Regions from separate parts of the Pseudoduganella plicata genome, predicted to be linked through region 3. Evidence: predicted binding sites of a transcription regulator. Region 3 holds the regulator's gene; each other region holds the start of a gene.
What was found. The regulator FNR, encoded in region 3, switches genes on or off when oxygen is low (the NO sensors DNR and NnrR bind a similar motif). The targets are predictions, from matches to a motif close to TTGATNNNNATCAA.

Region 1 (7,346 bases), 2.4 Mb from region 3:
GGCGTTCAGCACCCGTTGCGAAACCGCCATGTCGGCCTCGTGCATCGTCAGGTCAAGCCGGTGGTTGTCGGCCATTGCCAGCACTGCCTGCTTGTAATTGCCGCAATTGGCCGCCAGCGCGATCGGCAGGTTGCCGGAGGCGCCGCTGTTGGTCGCCAGGCTGTGCAGCCGTTCCAGGTTCTTGCGGTAGCGCTCGGCGGTGGCTTCCTTGGCAGCCTGCGCGGCCTGCAGCTTCTCCACTTCCGAGTCGCGCAGCGACACCAGCGTGGACAGGTTGCGGATCAGGTTCAGGTCGCTCATTGCATCAGCCTTTCAAGTTGCTCCACGCAGGGCGTGTACGGCGCGTCTTCCTTGGTGCCCTGGCACAGGAATTGCTCGATATGGGGGTGCAGCTGCACGGCCTTGTCCGTGACCGGATCGGCGCCGGGCACGTAGGCGCCCAGCGGGATCAGGTCGCGCACGCGGTCGTGCCTGGCCATCGCCGCCTTCAGTGCGCGGGCGGCCAGCATGTGTTCCTTGCTGATGATGCCGTTCATGCAACGGCTGATCGACTGCGCCACGTCGATGGCCGGGTAATGGCCCCGCTCGGCCAGTGAGCGCGTCAGCACGATATGGCCGTCCAGGATGGCCCGCGCCGTATCGACGATGGGGTCCTGCTGGTCGTCGCCCTCGGCCAGCACCGTGTAGATGGCGCTCATCGAGCCATGTTCGTGTTCCCCGTTGCCGGCCGACTCCACCAGCTGCGGCAGGTTGGAGAACACGGAAGGGGGGTAGCCTTTCGTTGCCGGCGGCTCGCCCAGTGCCAGCGCCACTTCGCGCAGCGCCATCGCGTAACGCGTCAGCGAATCCACCAGCAGCAGCACGTTCTTGCCCTGGTCGCGGTAGTGCGCCGCGATCGAGTGGCACAGCTCGGTTGCCATCACGCGCATCATCGGTGACTCGTCCGCCGGCGCGATCACGAGCACCGCCTTCTTCAGCCCTTCGGCGCCCAGCGACATGTCGACGAATTCACGCACCTCGCGCGAGCGTTCGCCGATCAGGCCCACCACGACGACGTCCGCCACGGTCTGCCGCGTGATCAGGCCCAGCAGCACGGACTTGCCGACGCCGGAGCCGGCCATCAGGCCGACGCGCTGGCCCTTGCCCAAGGTGAGCATCGAATTGATGGCCCGTACGCCCACGTCGAGCGGCTCGTGCACGGGTTTTTTCTTCAGCGGGTTGACGCGCGGCGGCTGCATCTCCAGCACGTGCTCGCCCGTCAGCTTGCCCAGTCCGTCGATCGGCTCGCCCAGGCCGTTGACCATGCGGCCCAGCCAGCCGTTGCCGATCTGCAGGCTGACCTTTTCCGCATGCGGCAGCACGCGCGCACCCGTCGTCAGGCCGACGGCCTTCTTGAACGGCATCAGGTACGACACCTTGTCGCGGAAGCCCACCACCTGCGCTTCCAGCCAGCCCCCGTCGACCGTCTCGATCTGGCAACGCTGGCCCGTGTGCATGGGGCAGCCTACCGCTTCCAGCAGCAACCCTTGCGCACCCACCAGGCGACCCGTCGGGGTCGCCAGCGGTACGGCATCCAGCTCCAGGTTGCGCAGTGCGTCTGCAATCATTCGTCGAACTCTTCTTCATCGCCGCCGTCGGCGGCCTGCAATTGCTTGTCCACCTGCTCCATCACGGCAGCCAGGCGCTGGGTGCAACCGGCGTCCACTTCGCTGTCGCCGGCGCGGATGCGGCACTCGCCCGGTTCCAGTCGCGCATCGGCGATCAGGTTCCAGCGCTTGGCCCGCTTCGGGTCCAGTTCCGTGACCCGCTTCAGTTCTTCCGGATTCAGGAAGACGTCGATTTCCTCGCGCGTCGGGGGCATCGAGGCCAGCGTCTCGTCGACGAGGGCCATGATCTGTACCGGCTGCAACGCAAGTTCGGCGCGGATGACGGAACGGGCCACCTTGGCCACCAGGTCCACCACTTCCTTGCGCTGCGCGGCGCGGTAATCCGTGCGCAGTTTCTTCAGGCTCTTGAGCATCGCGTCGACGGGGCGGGCCAGCTGGTCGAAGCCGACCAGCGTTTCCTGCCTGCCTTCTTCACGACCCTCGGCCATGCCCTGCTGGCGGCCGGACTCGAAACCGTCCTCCTGGCCGCGCTGCAGACCCACTTCATAGCCGTCGCGCTGCCCCTGCTCGTAGCCTTCGCTGATCGACGCCTGCCATTCGGCGGCGTCGACCGTGCCGGTGTTGCCGCCACGCTGCCCGGCGGGCGGCGTGTGGTGCGACAGCGGCGGGAAGCGATAAGGGCGGAACTGCTTCATTCGACCACCGTCTCGGCAAACAGCTGCACTTCGACTTCGCCGGAATCGGCCAGCGCCTTGACAGTCGCCATGATTTCCTGCCGGCTCGCTTCGATACGCGACATCGGCACGGGGCCGGCGCGGCGCATCATGTCTTCGAATGCCTGCGCCTGGCGCTTCGGCATCGTTCTCAGCACGGCGTCGCGGATCGACTGCTCCGCACCCTTCAGCGCGACCGCCCACTGTTCCAGCGGTACTTCCTCGATGATGCGCGAGAGCACGGCTTCGGTCTGCGTGGACAGGATCAGGAAGTCGTACATCGACAGCTCGATCTGTTCCACGATCGAAGGATCATGGGCGCGCAGCAGTTCGACGACCTGGGCGCGGTTGCCCGGCAGGCGGTTCAGGATCTCGGCCACCTGCTTGACGCCTTCGATGCTGGTGCTTTGCATGTCGAACGATGCCAGGCAGCGGTCGACCAGCTCGTCCAGTTCGGCCAGCAGGTCCCGGTCGATCTCGTCCAGGCGGGCCAGGCTCAGCAGAACAAGATCGCGACCTTCCATCGGCAGGCCGTCGATGATCTGGCCGGCCAGCGTGGGCGGCAGGAAGGCCAGGAAGACGGCCTGCATGCGCACGTGCTCGTTGGCGATGTAGTCGGCCAGCCATTTCGGCGAGGCCCATTGCAAGCGCGCCATCTTCGGCCGCAGCTCGTCGCCGTAGATGCTGTTGAGCACCGTGTTGGCGATGTCGCCGCCCAGCGCCAGGTCCAGCGAGCGCTTCAGGTAGGAGCGCGACGCGCCGTGCACGCCGGACTGTTCGCGGTAGTCGTCGAAAAACGTCTGGATCGCCGTCTTGACGGCCTCGACCTTGATGCCGCTCATGCGCGACATGACTTGCGTGACTTCCAGCAGCTCCTCGCGCGACAGGCAGCGCAGCACGGCGGCGGCCTGCTCCTCGCCGATCGACAGCAGCACGATGGCGGCCTGTTCGACGGGAGTCAGGTTGGCGCCTTCGACAGGCAGATCGTTCAGGTTGTTCACGGAATTAAGCTCGGCCATTTTTCTGCATCCACTGTTTGACGACTTCTGCAACACGTTCCGGCTCTTTTTCGGCCAGAACCTTCAGGTGATCGACCATCACGTCGACCGGGGAGCCGGCAGGCGGCAGATCGTAGTTTTCCAGCAGCGGCACCACCGGCATGCCGGCCTTGCCGCTCATCTCGACGGCAGGCACGTCCGTCGCGCCGGCCAGTGCGGCCGGGGTGCCGGCCACGGCGTCCGCGTTGACGGGCAGGGCCGTCGCGGCATCGGCGCGGCGGTCGGCGCCGCTGCGGGTGTCCAGGCCCAGCGGTACCGGCAAGGCTGGCGTCATGCGGTTCGTCAGCAGCTTCATCAGCGGACGCAGGATCAGGAAGTAACCCAGGATCGTGGCGATCGCGTAGCTGGCCCAGCCGCTCATGTCGACGATGTTGTCGCGTTCTTCCCACCACTGCTGCGGTGCCGCTTTCGGCGGGAAGTTCATGGCCGTCACCATCAGCGTGTCGCCACGCTCGGCGTTGATGCCCAGGCCGTTACGCAGCACCTTGTCGATGTTCGCCAGCTCGGCAGCCGACCAGCCCGTCTTCGGGTTCATGGCGGCGGACTGTGCCAGCACGACGGCAACGTTCTGGTGCTCCAGGCGGCCACGGGCCCGCTTGGTCTGTACGATACTGCGGTCGTAGGCATACTGGCGCGTGGTTGCATTCTTGCGTGCCGAACCGTCCGGCATCTGGCCCGGCGCGCCAGGGGCGGCGGCGCCGTCGGCGGCAGGGGCGGCCGGTTCGGCGGCCGGCGGGCGGTTCGACAGCGTGCCCGGCACGCCCATCGCCATGCGGTTGCGGTCCTGCTCTTCGCGGGTGGCTTCGCTGGTGACTTTCGGCGTTTCGCCGTACTTCTCGACCGTTTCCTCGACCTTGTCGTTATCGACGGAAGCCGTGACGCTGACCTTGAAATTGTCTTCGCCCATCACCGGACCCAGCAGGCCACGGATATTGCCCTTGATCTCATCCTGGATGCGCTTCTGCGCTTCGTTGCCCGACGACGTGGCATCGAAGCCGTCCGTCAGGTCCACGTGCGACGACAGCAGGTTGCCGGCCTGGTCCACCAGGCTGACGCGTGCCGGCGACAGGCTGGCAACGCTGCCCGAGACCATGTTGACGACGGCGGCGATCGATTCGGGCGACAGCGTGCGGCCCGGCTTGACGCCGATGACGACGGCGGCCGACGACTTGTCGCCGTCCGACGACACGAACGACGTCGACTTGGCGATCGACAGGTGCACGCGCGCCGAGGCGATCGCGTCCAGCGTCATGATCGACTGGGCCAGTTCGCCTTCCAGGCCGCGGCGGAAGCGCACGTCCTGCACGAATTGCGACACGCCCAGCGGATCGTTCTTGTCCATCAGCTCCAGCCCGGCCGGCAGCTGCGCGGTGACGCCTTTCGACGCCAGCAGCATGCGCACCTTGCCCAGCTGGTCTTCCGGTACCAGCACCTGGCCGCTGTCCGGGTGGACGCGGTAAGGAATCTGCTCGGCCTCGAGCACGGACATCATGTCGGCCGCGGCGACTTTCTCGCGGGCGCCGAAGACAGGCTTGTAGCCGGCCTGGTCCTTCCACAGGAACATCAGGACGAGTGCCGTCACGCCGATGGCCAGCAGCAGCATCGGATACAGGTTTTTCAGCAGGGCAGGCGGGACACCCGGCATGCCATTGGAGGTACCACGCCAGCGCCCGAAGGCGGACTTAACAGTGTTGATCACGTCGGAACTTTCGCTTGGAACAGAATGGATACAGCCGTCGATGCGGCGGAATTACAGCGGCAGCTTGATGAGCTCGTCGACAGCGCCCATCACTTTGTTGCGAACCTGCATCAGCATCGAGAAGGACAGGCTGGCTTCCTGGCTGGCCATCATGGCGCCTACCAGGTCATCGCTGCGGCCGGCGTCGACATCGGCCATTTTTGCACCGGCGGCCTGGTCGGCCGCATTCACGCCGGAGATGGCGTTCTGCATTGCTTGCGCGAAGGAACCGGCGGAGCCGCCGGCGAAGTTTGCGTGGCCGCCGAACTGCGCGGCCGGGGCGATCTGGGCAGCGTTTTGCGCCAGCTCGTTTGCCGCGTTGGTCAGGGACGCCAGGTCGGCGTGGATCATGCCGGCGATATCATTTGCCATTTGCCATCTCACTTTCAATGCAACGTTGATCTTCGTTACCACAGTGCTTCCCTGGGCTGGAGCCCGCCACGGGTTGCTATGGCGCCAGTTCAGGGTACTGCGGGTTTGTTTTCCGCCTCCGGCTGCCAGCGCTGCAGCCCGGTTGGAAAAACGAAAAACTGCTGACATAACATTCATCCGATTATCTGGATGGGCCGCAAGATTAATGTAATCGTGCTGAAATAATGTGCCAGTGTCGATTCAGTGCGCTGCATTGTTTCCTTTTACAGAAACGCTGTTACTGTGACAAATGTCCTTAATAATCAAACACTAGCCAGCCTTGCTCGTAATGTTGAGAGAACGTGGCGTGTTGCTCAGGACAGGGATTAGCTTACCGTGAGGCAACAGCACTGTAAAGGGGAATTTGTGAATCGTGTGCAGGTGATGAGCACTCGTCATGCTATTGATTCGTGGCAATATTCAAGAATTTCAGGTATTCTACGGTGCCTGGATCGTCCACTTGTATACTTTGCGATACGATGTGATATGCAGATGGCGTATGCACATGGACTACACTGATGAATAATTTACAAACCACTGCCAAGCCGTTGATTCTGGATCCGAGCCTGCTGGGGCGCCCCGTGCACCGGCTGCCGCAGTTCGCCGCGCAGCTGCGCGAGGATATGATTGCGCAGCTGCGCCAGCCCGCCGTGCGCCGCTACTGGGGCAATGTGAGCGTCCAGGGGGCCGTGTTCGCACGGCTGGACGGCACCGAGGAGCGGCAACGCTGGCAGCACTATGCGGCCGGCGATGGCATGCTGGGCTTCGCCCTCGAACGTAAGGTGTTGCTGTCGGTGCTGAATTACCGTTATGGTCGCGGTAAGGACAGCGAGGCCTCCGTGGACGAGGCCGCCGTCCGCGTGACGGCGACGGAAGAACGGCTGGCTGTTGTATTGGGCCAACAAATGGTCGGGGTCGTGGCACAACGGATTGCAGCAAACCTGCCCGGCGGCGACCCGGCGGCAAGCCAGGAAGTCGTTCCGGCCAAGGGTGGCTATCCGCCCAAGGGCACGTGGATCGTTACGGTGGACGTGCGCCTGGGCGAGACGGAAGGCAAGGTCTGGTTCACACTGGACAAGAAGCTGATGTCGGACGTACTGCGCGGCGTGGCGCCGGAACGCGATACCGGCAAGAAAGCGTCGAAACAGTCCGGTCCGCTGGCACAGCGCATGCAGGTGGCGCTGAACGGCAGGCTGGTCAGTAAAGAGGTCACGCTGGGGGCGCTGTTCGATCTGCGCGTCGGCGATGTGATTCCGGTCAGCCTGCACAGGGCCGACGTGATGCTCGAAGACTCCCGGCTGTTTACGGCCGCGGTGACGGAGCACAAGGGAAAACTGTGCCTAACATCTTTTGAAGACGTCGAATAATATGATGAATGTGAACCCAAACGGCACCAGCGACGCGATGCTCGAGGACGTGACGGACGAGATGATACTCGACCCCGTGGCCGGCGATCTCGCCGATGTCCCCGTACAGCCGGCGCCGCGGCGCGATCTGCCGCAAATGATGCGCAAGATTCCCGTCACCCTGACCCTGGAAGTCGGATCGGCCCGCATTTCGCTGCAGGACCTGATGAGCATCGGTCCCGACAGCGTCGTCGAACTGGATGTGCTGGCGGGCGAGCCCCTGGTCATCAAGGTCAACGGCACTGCCATCGGCCGCGCCGAAGTGGTGGTGGCGGGCGAGAACTACGGGCTGAAGGTGATCGACCTGGACGGACTCAATCTCGACATGATGACGTCATGACGACGTGCTTTGCAATGCTGGCCGGCCCCTTGCGCCGGCCTTTTGCTTTTGGGGTGTCTTGACGAGATTGCCA
Region 2 (7,346 bases), 2.1 Mb from region 3:
ATTGGAGTGGTGATGGGATTGCCATTGCTTTGGCTAGCGTTTTTCTCTGTCTTCATGATTTCCGAACAGGCCGCAAGCGGCCAAAAGCGGACTTTGACGTGTTCAGCGGGTCAAACTTTCAATCACATGAGCAAACTTTCGTCGTTCATCGATAATGCAAAGGTCGGGCTTTCGATCCAGGAACGTATTCCGGAATCCAGATGGGATGCCATTGCGGAAAACTGTGGTGCTCCCGAAGTCGCAGAGATCAAGGCGAGAATAGCTGGGCTGACGGCAGAGCTGGAAACCATCGAAGAGTGGGATGGCGACACGCGAGACGACATACACTTAGCAATCTCGAAATTCTCTCGCTTACTCGTGCTGACGGGCACACTTCCAGACGTTGACGGGTAACCGTCTCTGTAAAGGCCCGCAATGGGGCGCAAGGTGTCATACGCTGAACGGCAGCACTCGGCCACGAGCGGCCGTTGCGGCCCGGCGAACTCTCTGGAAACTAAAGATGAGCACTCAAGAAGAGAAAGAAATGTACCGGCGGGTTGACGAGGTGCTTTACTATCTTTGGGATCCAATCGGCGTGTCAGCCGTACCGTCGGCAAGGGACGAATATCGATCGTACGTGCCTCAAGTGGTTACGCTACTCGAAGATGACGCGAGCGCGGAGCGAGTTGCCAGCTACCTAAACGGGGTCGTCACCAGACGGATGGGACTTACGGGAAACATTGAAGCCACTCTACGTGTTGTCGCAGTACTGCTAGACTGGAAAGCGGTGCTAACGGCTGCTTAGGGTCGGAACCGGACGCTACCATACGGCCACTGTCGGCCAAAAGCGGACTTCTTTACTTTATGACCGATTATGACGATTGAACACGCCTTGGCAGTGGATGCTATTGGCATCAACAAGGAAACCGGGGACGTTCACTTGACAATCAGTGACCATTTGCCGTGGGGGAGAAGCCACTACTCGTTGTTGGAGGCGAAGGTAAATGCTTACCTTAACTTCGCGGAGAGCGGGGAAATCTACACCACGTACCCAGACGCGCGAGGACGAAATTTAGTAGTTCACCTAATTGCGAAGTATCGACCAACACCAGAAGCCGAGATGGTTTTCTCTCAAATTAGCGAATATCTCGTGGCGCGCGGGCTCACCTTTGTCCATACCGGTTTGCCGGCCGGATATGACGATGATGCAGCATAATCAATGACCGCTATGGGGCGGAAGCGGACGAACATGACCGGAGTGTGGGCACAGGATGACGGCGGTTTTCGCGGCCGCTTGTGCGCTCACTCATCTGTTGTAGATACGCTCAGAGGTTTTGTCAGGCGCTCCAAGGCTCACGAAGATGGCGGTTCGTCGACGTGGCTGCTGTGTCGCTGCAAACGCAAGAGAAGAACGGCCGAGTCGTGCCTGGAACCTTTTGAAATGGCGCCGGAAATCCTTGAGCGATTCCACGTATCCGGCGGTGATGGAATCGGCATCGCAACGCTCCCGCCTGGTGAGGCGGCGCGAGCGTGTGCTGAAGTATCGAGGTATATCCCCGTGGATACCCGGCATCAGCTGAATATGGGCAGCATCTCAGCTGGACGGCCGGGCGGGGTGACCGGTAGCGGACTGCATGAGTGGCTCTGCGTGGAGCGCGACTGCCTTCAGAGCCAGGATGTGTCTTGTCCGGCGTTCCGGGCAGCGTCAGGCCGCAATCGGCATCGTCGGTTGCGGCGCAGGGCCCGGACCCGGCGTGCCGTTGGCCGCCAGCTCGCGCAGTTCGGCCAGACCCGCTTCCAGGTCGAACGGCTCGTCCCGCAGCAGCGCGTCGATCAATGCGATCGACAGCGTCAGCGCCGCATTAGCGACCGTGCCGCAACGAAACGGCAGGATCAGGCGGTAGCGTCCCTCCATCTTCGGCACGCCGCCGACAAACCCGACCATCACTTCGTCGCCCGTCAGGCGGTGCAGTTCGATGGCGACGCTCTGGATCAGACGCGCCAGCTGCAGGCCCTCGCACGGAGCGTCCGGTTCCTCCGGCACGACTTCGTCGCCCACAATGCCGATCAGGCTGCGGCCGCGGCGCAGACCCGGCAGTACCTTGGCCAGGCGCTCGCGAAGCTGCGCCATCGTGGCGGCGCACGCGGGGGCCGGGTGGCCCAGGTCAAGAATGCTCAGCAGGCAGGGCTCGGTGCTGTACCGGTTGGCACTGCCCAGATAACGTTGGTCGACAATCTTCATCATAGCCATCCCTGAAAAAAAGCTGCCAACGCCCGTTCCGGTTTCTCAAGCGGAACGTGACGCTGGCTTAATGATGGCATTATCTCAAGTACTTTCCTGGCGCGGCATCGGTAGATTCCTATTGCTGTGTAAGACAACCCTTACACGGAGCTCTGCCTTCAAGGGAAGCTCAACCTTCTTCGCGGTGGCGCCGCAGCCAGATCGCGGCGGCAATCATGAGCACGCCGGCCAGGGCGCCGATCAGCAGATTGGGTGTCGCCACGGCGGCCCACGAGCCATTGAACAAGGCGTCCACGACGCCATGCACTTCGGACGTCGGGCCCCGCTCGGCGACAGCGCCCGCATATTCCACCGGTCGGCGCAGCGCTTCGATGGCAAACCACGAGCCGGGCACGACGCTGACGAGCAGCCGGCTGATGATGTTCGAGAACAGCCACTCCATGTCCAGCCCCAGCGTAAATGCCTTGTTGGCCCACGACAGCAGCATTGCCGTCAGCAGCGGCGCCCCGACCGCCCACAGGAATACCTTGGAGCGGGCCCAGCTCGACACCATCAGGAGCCAGCCGACCGTCGGCAGCGCCCACAGCATGTAGACGGGCACCAGTGCGACCAGCTTCAACGGTGTCAGCCAGAAGTGCGGAGAGGTCAGCAGTAACGGCAGCACATTGGTACCCTTGTAAGCCAGCACGCCCAATGCGATCAGTGTGACCAGCAAGGCTGTCGCCAGGGCCAGTACGACGATCCCCAGCGGTATCAGCAGCAGTGCCAGCGCCGCTTTCGACACTACGGTGGCCGCATCCGACACGGGCAGCGACTTCCAGAACAGCAGGCTGCGGTCGCGCCGCTCGTTGTACAGCGCGCCGATGCAGTAGGAGAACACCATGAACCCCAGTGCCATGTAGAGCGGGGCGGCGACGATCGGATACGTCGCGGCGGCCTTGTCCGCCAGGGCCACTTGCTGGCGCTGGCCCATCAGGATGGTGACGCCCGACGCTTTGCCTTCCGGCATATCCCAATGAATCTCGGCGTTGTGGCCCATGAAGGCCATGGCCAGCGCGAAGGCCACCATCAGCGTGGCGATCGCCACGGGCACCCACAGCAGCATGCCCTTGTGCTCCCAGTATTCGCGCCGGATCAGCCATCCCATCGTTTTCAGTTTCGGCTCCATCGGTTTCATTCGTAGCTCCCTCTCATGCTGGCGACGAACAGGTCCGCCACGCTGGGCGTGCGCAGTTCGCCAAGATTTTGCAATTGCTGGCGCGGCACCCCGTCGAACAGCATGACGGGCTTGCCGAACACGGTACGCTGCGTCATCGGCTGCAGCGCGTTGGCCGCCGCGGCCTGGTGCGGCTCTACCATCACCTCCGTATAGCGCTCGCCGATTTCATCCATCGAGGCGGACAGCGTGATGCGCCCGTCCTGGATGAACAGCAGGTCGGTCAGGATGTGTTCCACTTCCTCGATCTGGTGCGTCGTGATGACGATCGTCTTGTTCTCGTCGAAGTAGTCTTCCAGCAGGTTCTGGTAGAACTGCTTGCGGTACAGGATGTCCAGGCCCAGCGTGGGTTCGTCCAGCACCAGCAGCTTCGCGTCGATCGCCATCACGAGCGCCAGGTGCAGCTGGACGATCATCCCTTTCGACATGGCCTTCACGCGCATGTCCGGGGTCAGTTTCGTGTTGGCCAGGTAGCGCTCCGCCTTGCTGCGGTCGAAGCGGGGATGGACACCGGCCACGAAGTCGATCGCCTCCTTCACCTTCAGCCAGCGGGGCAGGATGGCGACGTCGGCGATGAAGCAGACGTCGTTCATCAGCTCGTCGCGCTGGCGGCGCGGGTCCATGCCCAGGACGGTCAGGTCACCGTCGAAGCGGCACAGGCCGAGGATCGCTTTCAAGGTCGTCGTCTTGCCCGAGCCGTTCGGGCCGATCAGGCCGACGATGCGGCCGGGCTGGATCGCGAACGTGGTGCCGTCGAGCGCCGTCCGCTTGCCATAGCGCTTGGTGAGGTTGCGGGCGCTGATAATCGGGCTCATTGGGGGCTCCCTGTGCTTCCCACTGCGCGCAGCAGGCCTTCGAGATCCAGTCCCAGCCGGCGAATGCGTTCCACCATCGCCGGCCATTCCTCGCGAATGAAACGCTCGCGCTCGCTGGCCAGCAGTTTTTCGACAGCTCCTTCGGTAACGTACATGCCTAATCCCCTCCGTTTTTCGACCAGCGTTTCATCGACCAGCTCCTGGTATGCCCGGGAGACGGTAATCGGGTTGAGCTGAAAATCCGCCGCGACCTGCCGCACGGAGGGCAGGGCGTCGCCGGGTTTCAGCACCCCGTCGAGCATCATGCCGATCACCCGCTCCTTGAGCTGGCGGTAGATCGGCGACTTGTCATTCCACATACATGGTTCCTCCCGTCGTGCCTGATGATGATCTAGTGTTGTAGTGAACTATAACACTAGAATTCGGGCCCGAGCGGATTTTTGTGTCAATAGCTGCGGGCGGGGCTGTCAAATCTGACAGGTGGTCAGGCGCGAGGGCGCAATATGAGTCCGATTTCAACGACCGGGCTGACGGGCGCATCAGGGATACTGCCGCGCCACGGCAGTGAAACAAAGTATTTTCCGCAGACGGTTGCCGACATCCATTTAACGCTGTTCAGTCCGTTTGAAACCTCGCAAACATGCGGGCCGGCGCCGCAATTAAGCGGTTATTAGCAGCGGTGATATCGGATATGCAAACGAAAAATAACAATATCAAGGCTCGAGGCAGCCCCTTCCATTACCGTCATTATGAGTGTAACAAATGTGTTTGATAGGTAACCGATATTTCATCAAAGCTAATGTAACGTAATATTGCAACATCGTTGAAAACGTAAAATACCGTGTTATATTGGGTTCACCGATGCCGCACCAGTTACCGGCTTTGAGGTAAATCATTGCGCTGTTTCATTAACATGGCGATGATGCCTCCACGCTCACCCATCCGGCACAGCCGCCCGGAATCGCCGGTAGCGCGACATCGCCTGCTCCGTACACGTCAACGTAATTCCCGCCATTTCGGGGGATGCGGCCTGGCGCGTGACTGATAACCATCGTTACCACGTCATATTATGAATATCGCAAACCTCAAAAACGACCTTAAATACGATATACCGGCCGGCATTGTGGTCTTCCTGGTCGCCCTGCCATTATGCCTTGGTATTGCCCTGGCATCGGGCGCACCGCTATTTTCCGGCATTATCTCGGGCATCATTGGCGGCATTATCGTCGGCATGCTGAGCGGCTCGCAGACCAGCGTCAGCGGGCCCGCAGCCGGTCTCGCAGCCGTCGTGCTGGCATCCATTACCAAGCTGGGCGCATTCGAGATCCTGCTGGTCGCCATTCTGATTGCCGGCTTCCTGCAATTGGCCATGGGGATATTCCGCGCGGGCTTTATCGCCAATTACGTCCCGTCGAACGTGATCAAGGGGCTGCTGGCCGCCATTGGCGTGCTGCTGATCCTGAAACAGATACCGCACGCGATCGGCTACGACCGCAGCGGCGCGGACGCCTTCGCGTTTGCCCAGGCGAACGGGGAGAACACGTTCTCCGCCATTGCCAGTGCCTTCAACGTCATCACGCCCGGCGCCGTCGTCATTGCCGCGCTGTCGATGCTGGTACTGCTGTACTGGGATCGCACGCCTTTGAGGAACATCAAGCTGCTGCCCGCGCCGCTGTTCGTCGTCGTGCTGGGTGTCGTGCTCAATATCCTGTTCAACCGTTACGTGCCGGCGCTGCGCATCGAACCGAGTCACCTGGTGGACATACCGCCGCTGGACGCGTCCAACCTGGGCGCGTATCTGCAGCTGCCCGACCTGGCGCATCTGGCCAACCGCGACGTGTGGATCGTCGCCTTCACGATCGCCATCGTGGCGTCGCTGGAGACGCTGCTCAACGTGGAGGCGGTGGACAAGCTCGATCCGCACAAGCGCGAGACGCCGACCAACCGCGAGCTGGTCGCGCAGGGCTTCGGCAATATCGCCGCCGGCCTGCTGGGCGGGCTGCCGGTCACGTCCGTGATCGTGCGCAGTTCCGTCAACATCCACAGCGGCAATCGCACCAAGATGTCCGCCGTGTTCCATGGCCTGCTGCTGCTTGCCAGCGTGCTCGTGCTGAGTCCGATGCTGAACGCGATTCCGCTGGCTGCGCTGGCCGCCATCCTGATCATGACGGGCTACAAGCTGGCCAAGGTTTCGCTGTTCACGGACATGTACCGCAAAGGATGGTCGCAGTTCGTGCCGTTCGCGATCACGATCGTCGCGATCGTCGCCATCGACCTGCTGATGGGCGTCCTGATCGGCCTGGCCGCCAGCCTGTTCTACCTGATGCGCAGCAACTTCCGCAATCCGTACACGATCGAACAGTACCGTCTGCATATCGGCGAAGTCATCAAGATGGAGCTGCCGAACCAGGTGTCGTTCCTGAACAAGGCCACGATCAAGTCGACCCTGTGGGAAATTCCCAACGGCGCGAAAGTGCTGATCGACGCCAGCAACGCCGACTTCATCGATCACGACGTGCTGGAAACCATCCAGGACTTCCGCATCGTGGCGGCCGAGCGCGACATCCAGCTGAACGTCATCGGCCTGCGCGACGAGTACCAGTTGAGCGACCCGATCCAGTTCGTCCCGGCGCTGGACAAGGAAACGCAGACACGGTTGCAGCCGGCGGACGTGCTGCAGCTGCTGCGCGACGGCAACGAGCGCTTCAAGGCCGGCCGCTGGATCAAGAAATACTACCTGCACCAGGCCGACGCCACCGCCGGCGGGCAGCATCCGATGGCCGTTGTCGTCAACTGCATCGATTCGCGCACGTCCCCGGAGATCATCTTCGACCAGGGCCTGGGCGACCTGCTGACGATCCGCATCGCCGGCAACGTGATCAGCAAGGAAATCATCGGCAGCCTGGAAATCGCCCACAAGCTGGGGGCCAAGCTGATCGTGGTGAAAGGCCACTCCAGCTGCGGCGCGATCGGGCTGGCGCTGAAGAACGAGCACTCTCACAGCATCGGCTCGATCACGGGCAAGATCCAGACGGCGATCCGCCAGTGCCAGTGCGGCGAAGCGCACGGCGCGACAGGCAGTGAGCTGGAGCGG
Region 3 (7,346 bases):
CGTCAGCCACTGGCTGTGGGGCGACAAGGCGTTCCACCGCGACGGGCCGTCGTGGAAGTACACGCTGGTCGGCTATGGCATTCACCATGCCAGCGCGCTGTTCTGGGCCGCCATCTTCGAACAGGTTGCCGAAAAGGTTCTCGATCGCAAGTCGGTTGGCGCCACCACTGCCGCAGCGGCGGCCACCGCGGCAATGGCCTGCTTTGTCGACTACAACATGACGCCTAAGCGCCTGCATCCCGGCTACGAAGAGCGCGTCTCCAGAAAATCGCTGGCGCTGGTGTACGGCGCGTTCGCGGTGGGGCTCGCGGCCGGGGCGTATTTCAACCACCGGGACAAATAAGCCCCTGCGCGAGGGGGTCAGGCGCAGGGCTCGAACTGCTCCAGCCATTCGCGTCCGGCCTCCAGCACCAGGACCAGTTCGCGCCGCACGGCGGCGAAATAGGGCGCCAGTTCGTCGGCCGGCAGGTCGGCGATGGCCTTTTCCGCTTCCGTGGTGGCGTGGATCAGCCGTTTTGCACCCAGCACCCCGATGGCGCCGCGCAACGAGTGAAAGATGCGGGCCGCATCGGCCGGCCGGCCCTCCGCGAGCGCGCGGTCTGCCGTGTCGGCCGGCTGCATGCCTTCCTCAAGCGCGCCGCGCACCATCCGGCACATCAGCGCCCGCCCTTTCGGGTCGCGTCCCATCACGCGCATCAGGCTGTCCATATTGAACACGGGCTCGGCGGGGTCGGGCGGCGTCGCCGGCGCGGGCTCGCGCGGTTCGGCAGCCGGTGTCCGTCGCGTGGCAGGCAAATGGCGCTCGATCACTGCCATCATTTCTTCGACCACGATCGGCTTCGCGATGAAATCGGTGATGCCGGCTTCCACGCAGCGGTCCCGTTCGGAGGCCAGCACGCCGGCCGTCATCGCGATCACGGGCAGCGGCAGGTTCAGCTCCTTGCGCACGATGGCGGTGGCCGTGAAGCCGTCCATGACCGGCATCTGCATATCCATCAGCACGATGTCGTAGCGCTGTGCCTCCACGCGCAGCACGTCCACCGCCTGCTGGCCATCGCCCACCACGTCGAGCGTCGCGCCAGCGCCCTCCAGCAGGCCCCTGGCCACCGCCTGGTTCAACAGATTGTCTTCCACCAGCAGGAAGTGGCACCCGGCCAGCCGTGTGCCCCGGCCGTCGTCCGGCAACGCCCCTTCCTCGCCGCCTTTTGCCACCAGTGCCTGATGCAGCGCCTCGAACAGGCTGGAACTGGTGATGGGTTTGACCAGCACCACATCCGCTTCCGGCGTGTTGGAAATTTCCTCCAGCCGCTCGCGCGCGAAGGCATTGACCATCGCGACAATCGGCTGGCGCCGTCCGTCGGCCGCCAGGCGGATCGCATGGGCCGCGGCGAAGCCGTCGCGTCCCGTCATGTGCCAGTCGGCGAGAACGATGTCGTACGGATGCGGGCCGCGTGCATTCTGCTGGAACAGGTCCAGCGCCAGCGGGCCGGACTCGGCCAGATCGGCATGCCACCCCCACGCGTGGATCAATTGCCCGATCATCTCGCGGCTGGTACGGTTGTCCTCCGCGACCAGCACGGAAAGCGGGCCGATGGACGGCTGGCGCTGCACTTCGCGGTGCAGCACCAGATCGAACGGCAGCTCGAACCAGAAGCAGCTGCCCTCGCCCGGCGCGCTGCGCACCTGGATCTCGCCGCCCATCAGTTCGATCAGGCGGCGCGTGATCGTCAGACCCAGGCCGGTACCGCCGAAGCGGCGCGTGATGCTTTCGTCGGCCTGCGTAAAGGCCTGGAACAGGTGGCTCAACTGTTCGGGACTCATGCCCATGCCCGTGTCGCGCACTTCGAAGCGCAGCACGGCGCTGGTGGCTTCCTGGCGCACCATGTCGACCTGCACGACCACTTCTCCCTGCTGGGTGAACTTGATCGCATTGCCGGCCAGGTTGACGAGAATTTGCTGCAGCCGCAGCGCGTCGCCCCACAACAGCCGTGGTACGGCCGGCGCCACGACGATGGCCAGTTCCAGCTCCTTATCGCCCGCGTTCATCGTCATCGTCGTCGCCAGGGTACTCATCGATTCGTCCAGGTCGAATTCGATTGGGGAGAGTTCCATGCGCTGCGCTTCGATCTTGGAGAAATCCAGTACGTCGTTGAGGATGCCCATCAGCGAATCGCCGGCCGTGCGGATCATGTTCAGGTATTTGCGCTGCTGCGCCGTCAGCGCCGTGTTCTGCAGCAGGTAGGCCATGCCCAGCACCGCGTTCATCGGCGTGCGGATCTCGTGGCTCATGTTGGCGACGAAATCGCTCTTGGCGCGGTTCGCTCCTTCGGCACGGTCGCGCTCCCGTTCCAGCTCGTCGGCACGCGCTTCCAGCTCCACCATCAGTGCGTGGGCGCGCGCATCGGCGGCCTGCCGTTCGGCCATCAGGTCGTTGAACGCGGCGGTCAGTTCGCCCGTTTCGTCGCGCGCCTTGACCGGCAGCGGCGCGTAGCCGTGCGGCGCGGTGCGCAGCGCGCGGATGGCATTGCGCAGGCGCACCAGCGGGGACATGAGCCGCGACGTCACCAGCGCAATGATCGCGGCCGCGACCAGCGACGCCAGCGTCGCCCACAGGGCCAGGCGAAGCAGCATGCCTTCGAACGGCGCGAACGCCTCTTCCTCCGGCAACGCGGCCGCCAGGACCCACGGCACCGATTTGAGGTGGGTCACGCTGGTCAGCATGCGGATGCCGTCCACGTTGGTGCCGAGCATCGTTCCCTCGAAGCCGCCGTCCAGCGCGCGCGTCATGGCGGTCGAGCCGCCGGATTGGCGCGGCTGCATCAGGCGGTCGACCTGGGGATGCAATACGTAGACCGGGTTCCCGCCTTGGGTAACGGCATAGAAGAACCCTGTCCGGCCCACTTTCGCGGTGCGCAGGTGCCCGAGCAGATTGTCCTTGTACAGGCGCAGCACGCCGATGACGACGCAACGCACGTCGCCTTCCTCGCCCAGCACGGGTGCGACCATCTGCACGACGGGGCGCTTGCCGGCGCGGCCGATGACCGGCTCGGCGATCAGCGGCATCCGATCGGCCAGCACGCGCTGGAAATAGGCGCGGTCGGCCACGTTGACGCCGGGCCGCCCCGGCAGCGCGGGGATGTCGGCGATGACGATGCCTTGGGGACTGGCGACCAGCACGTCGTCGAACAGCGTCAGGACGGCGCGGTTTTCGTAGAAGCCGCGCAGGCCGGCCGGGTTGGTGCACAGATCGCGCGGCTGGTAGCGTACCGATTGCGCCACGATCTCGCGCAGCATGACCAGCTTGTCGTCCAGCTCCTGGGCCGTGCGCCGCACCAGCGCGTCCTGCTGGGCGAACAGTACGCGCGTAAAGTCGTCGCGCATGCGCTGCGCCTGCAGCGCAGTCACGAGCGCGATCATGACGATCGACGTCAGCGTCGTCGCCAATGCGACTTTTGCCTTGATACCCAGCGGTTTCATTGCCCCTCGTCGAGCCGGAATGGCGGTAGCACCATGCATGTATCATAATCGCGCTATTGTTCGGCTGGCTACCCGCGTGGCGCTATCGTGCCGCGCCTTCTCGACAGGTTGATATTACTGTCGCGCAATCGATACCGAATGCCATAGCAACCGTGAAGGAACGGCCGAGCGCCTTCCGGTTACAGTACACTGTGGGCCATCCGAACGAAGACTCCCCACGCATGCACCAGCTTCCCGCCATCACCCTGCCCGGTACGACGATCGACGTGCTCAAGGCGCGCTGTGCCACCTGCAGCATGCACCAGCTTTGCCTGCCGATGGGGCTTGACATGGGCGATATGGACAAGCTGGACCAGATTATCGGCCGGCGCCGCAAGGTTGCCAAGGGCAATGTCCTGTTCCGCATCGGCGACCCGTTCACCAGCCTGTACGCCATCCGGCTAGGCCATTTCAAGACCTACCAGATCAACACCGGCGGCGAAGAGCAGGTCACGGGGTTCCAGATGGGCGGAGAACTGCTGGGCATGGACGCGATCAGCACCGACAAGCACTATTGCAGCGCGATGGCGCTGGAGGACAGCGAAGTGTGCGAAATTCCGTTTGCCAGCCTGGAACAGCTGCTGGTCGACATGCCGACCTTGCTGCGCCACTTCCACCGCATGATGAGCCAGGAAATCACGCGCGAGCAAAGCGTCATGCTTTTGCTCGGCAATATGCAGGCCTCGCAGCGCTTTGCCGCCTTTCTCGTCAATCTCGCCTCGCGCTACGAGGCGCGCGGCTACTCGGCCACGGCGTTCCAGCTGCGCATGTCGCGCGAGGACATCGGCAATTACCTGGGGCTGACGATCGAAAGCATCAGCCGCCTGCTCAACAAATTTAAAAAACTCGGGCTGCTGGCCGTCAGCAACCGCGAAGTGCGCGTGCTGGACCTGCCGCGGCTGAAGGCCATCACGGCCGGCACGGAAACCTGCGCATAAAAAACCGGTGACAGGCTCCTATTTTTGGAAAATGGAGCCTGTCACCGGTTTTTTTTACTCCGCCGCCCGCAACACGATCTCGGGTTCGGTGGGCCACAACCACTGCCCTTCCAGGCGCCATGACTTCTTCTCGTCCTCTACCAGCACCACCCACCGGGTGCGTTCCAGCATCGGCAGGCCGATACTGAACGTGCCATCGGCGGCGGGGTGCAGCAGCAGGCGGATGTCCTTGTCCGGCTGCGTTGCATGCGCCAGGTGCAGCAGCACGGGACCGCTGAGGGCGCCGGCATCGCGGCCGGCGACGCGGCCTGCCAGCTTGCCGTCGGCGGCGTCGTAGCGCACGGTCGCGGATACGCCCAGCAACGCTGCCGCGCGGTCGCGCCGCAGGTCCTGATTGATCGCCTTGCCCTTCCTGTAATAATCGCCGACGACCAGCGCGTCCTGCTGCGAGAAGGCGATCCAGCCCGTATAGCCGCAGGCGGCAAGCACAATGGCGGGGCCGGCCATCAGCAGCCATGGCCAGCGTTGCGTGTACCAGGGCTTCGTCAGTGTCAATGCGTGTTCCATATCGTTCTCCTAGCGCGGCACGATGAAGACGGCCGTTTCGCTGACCGTCAGCGCCGGATCGTCCAGAGCGGTCAGTTGTACCGTGATCTTGTTCGAACCGGTCTGCCCGGCACCGTGCGGCGCACGCAGGCGGATCGGCACCGCGCGCGTTTCCGTACCCTCCAGCGTCACTTCATCGGCCGTCGCCAACGCCAGGCCGGGCAGGCCCCGCGCGGCGATGCGGTAACGGTGACCCCGTTCGGAGGTGTTCATGATCTGCAGCCGGTAGACGTTCTCGATCGCGCCACCGTCCACCTCGCGCCCCATCGAGCCGCGGTCGCGGATGACGTCCATCTTCAGTGGCGTGCGCAGCGCCAGCGAGCTTGCCACCGCGAGGACGACGAGCAGCAGCCCGGCGCAGTAGATCAGCACGCGCGGACGCATGGCGTGGCGCCGGATGTCGTGCACCGTCATCCCGTCGACCACGGCCCGGTCGGTGCTGTAGCGGATCAGGCCACGCGGCTGGTTCACCTTGTCCATGACGCTGTCGCAGGCGTCCACGCAGGCAGCGCAGCCGATGCATTCGTACTGCAGGCCGTTGCGGATGTCGATGCCGGTCGGGCACACCTGCACGCACATCGTGCAGTCGATGCAGGAGCCGCCGTTGATGCTCTTGCCCGTGTTCTTCGCCACCTTGCCGCGCGGCTCGCCGCGCTTGCCGTCATACGTCACGATCAGGGTATCGCGGTCGAACATCGAACTCTGGAAACGGGCATAGGGACACATGTACTTGCACACTTGCTCGCGCAGCCAGCCGGCGTTGCCGTAGGTCGCCAGCGCATAGAACAGCACCCAGAACCATTCCCACGGCCCGAACGCCAGCGTGAACGTGGCGGCGCCCAGCAACTTGATTGGCGTGAAGTAGCCGACAAACGTGAAGCCCGTCCACAGGGCGACCACGCCCCACGCCAGGTGCTTCGCCGTCTTTTTCGAATATTTCTTCAGCGACGGCCCCTGCTTCGCCATCGCCATGCGGGCGCTGCGTGGCCCTTCGATCTTCCGCTCGATCCACAGGAATATCTCCGTGTAGACCGTCTGGGGGCAGGAGAAGCCGCACCAGACGCGCCCGGCGATTGCCGTGACGAGGAACAGCAGCCACGCGCAGACGATCAGCAGCGCGGCGAGGTAGATGAAATCCTGTGGCCAGAGCACCAGGCCGAACAGATAGAACTTGCGGGTGACGAGATCGAACAGCACGGCCTGGCGACCGTTCCAGGTCAGCCATGGCAGGCCATAGAAGGTCAGCTGTGTGAGCCAGACGCACAGCCAGCGCAGGCTGGCGTAGCGTCCCCTGGCTTCGCGCGGATAGATCTCCTGCCGCGCTTCGTACATCCGGATGACTTGGGGTTCTGGCGAATTCATGACACGGCTTCGGCTTCTACCTGGATTCGTTCGACAGGCTCCACACGTAGGCGGACAGCACGTGAACCTTCGATTCGCCGAGAAAGTCGCCAAATGCGGGCATGGTATTGTCGCGGCCCTTGCGGATCGTTTCCATGATCGTCTCGGCGCTGCCGCCGTACAGCCAGGTCTTGTCCGACAGATTCGGCGCGCCCAGCGCCTGGTTGCCGATGCCGCCGGCGCCGTGGCAGGCCATGCAGGCGCCGAACTTCGACTTGCCGAACACGCTCTTGATCGGATCCGACGCCGCGCTGCCCGACAGGCTGAGGACATAGTGCGCGACGTTCTCGATGTCCTTGTCCGAACCCAGTGCCGCGCCCATCGGCGGCATCACGCCGTGGCGGCCGTTCATGATCGTCTGCTTGATCGTCTCGGGCGCGCCGCCGTGCAGCCAGTCCTTGTCCGTCAGGTTCGGGAAGCCCTTGTTGCCGCGCGCATCGGAGCCATGGCACTGTGCGCAATAGGTCAGGAACAGGCGCTCGCCGATGGCGTGCGCCTGCGCATCGGCCGCCACGGCTTTCAGGTCCTGCCGGCGGTATTTTTCGAACAGGGGACCATATTCGCTCTCGGCCCTGGCCAGTTCGGCCTTGTATTCCTTGGCTGAATTCCAGCCAAGCTTGCCGGCGTAGGAGCCCAGGCCCGGATACAGGAACAGGTAGGCGATGCCGAACACGATCGTCAGGTAGAACATCCACATCCACCAGCGCGGCATCGGCGTGTTCAGTTCCGTCAGGTCCTCGTCCCATACGTGACCCGTGGTGCCCACGGGGCCATTGTGCCTGGCGACCTTGTATTTCGACTGCGAATACAGCAGCACGGCGCAACCGAGCACGCCCAGCGTTGTCAGCACGACGATGTACAGGTTCCAGAAGTTGTTGGTGAAGT

Region 1: E1742_RS05540 (FliM/FliN family flagellar motor switch protein) is a predicted target of FNR. The motif match lies at 5,931-5,944, and genes of this name have one in related genera.
Region 2: E1742_RS25960 (bifunctional SulP family inorganic anion transporter/carbonic anhydrase) is a predicted target of FNR. The motif match lies at 5,135-5,148, and genes of this name have one in related genera.

Annotation. Positions count from the first base shown of each region.
Region 1 is NZ_CP038026.1:1,285,453-1,292,798, reverse strand. It holds gene E1742_RS05570 (flagellar FliJ family protein) at 1-300, opposite strand, end outside; gene fliI (flagellar protein export ATPase FliI) at 297-1,607, opposite strand; gene fliH (flagellar assembly protein FliH) at 1,604-2,302, opposite strand; gene E1742_RS05555 (flagellar motor switch protein FliG) at 2,299-3,339, opposite strand; gene fliF (flagellar basal-body MS-ring/collar protein FliF) at 3,326-5,077, opposite strand; gene fliE (flagellar hook-basal body complex protein FliE) at 5,129-5,488, opposite strand; gene E1742_RS05540 (FliM/FliN family flagellar motor switch protein) at 6,046-6,894, shown strand; gene E1742_RS05535 (FliM/FliN family flagellar motor switch protein) at 6,899-7,273, shown strand.
Region 2 is NZ_CP038026.1:5,872,025-5,879,370, forward strand. It holds gene E1742_RS25925 (hypothetical protein) at 13-393, shown strand; gene E1742_RS25935 (DUF6572 domain-containing protein) at 854-1,195, shown strand; gene E1742_RS25940 (cyanophycin synthetase family protein) at 1,685-2,224, opposite strand; gene E1742_RS25945 (hypothetical protein) at 2,391-3,398, opposite strand; gene E1742_RS25950 (ABC transporter ATP-binding protein) at 3,395-4,252, opposite strand; gene E1742_RS25955 (GntR family transcriptional regulator) at 4,249-4,611, opposite strand; gene E1742_RS25960 (bifunctional SulP family inorganic anion transporter/carbonic anhydrase) at 5,322-7,346, shown strand, end outside.
Region 3 is NZ_CP038026.1:3,730,391-3,737,736, forward strand. It holds gene E1742_RS16335 (hypothetical protein) at 1-343, shown strand, start outside; gene E1742_RS16340 (HAMP domain-containing sensor histidine kinase) at 361-3,477, opposite strand; gene fnr (fumarate/nitrate reduction transcriptional regulator Fnr) at 3,699-4,454, shown strand; gene E1742_RS16350 (FixH family protein) at 4,509-5,021, opposite strand; gene ccoG (cytochrome c oxidase accessory protein CcoG) at 5,031-6,422, opposite strand; gene ccoP (cytochrome-c oxidase, cbb3-type subunit III) at 6,439-7,346, opposite strand, start outside; gene E1742_RS16365 (cbb3-type cytochrome oxidase subunit 3) at 7,346-7,346, opposite strand, start outside.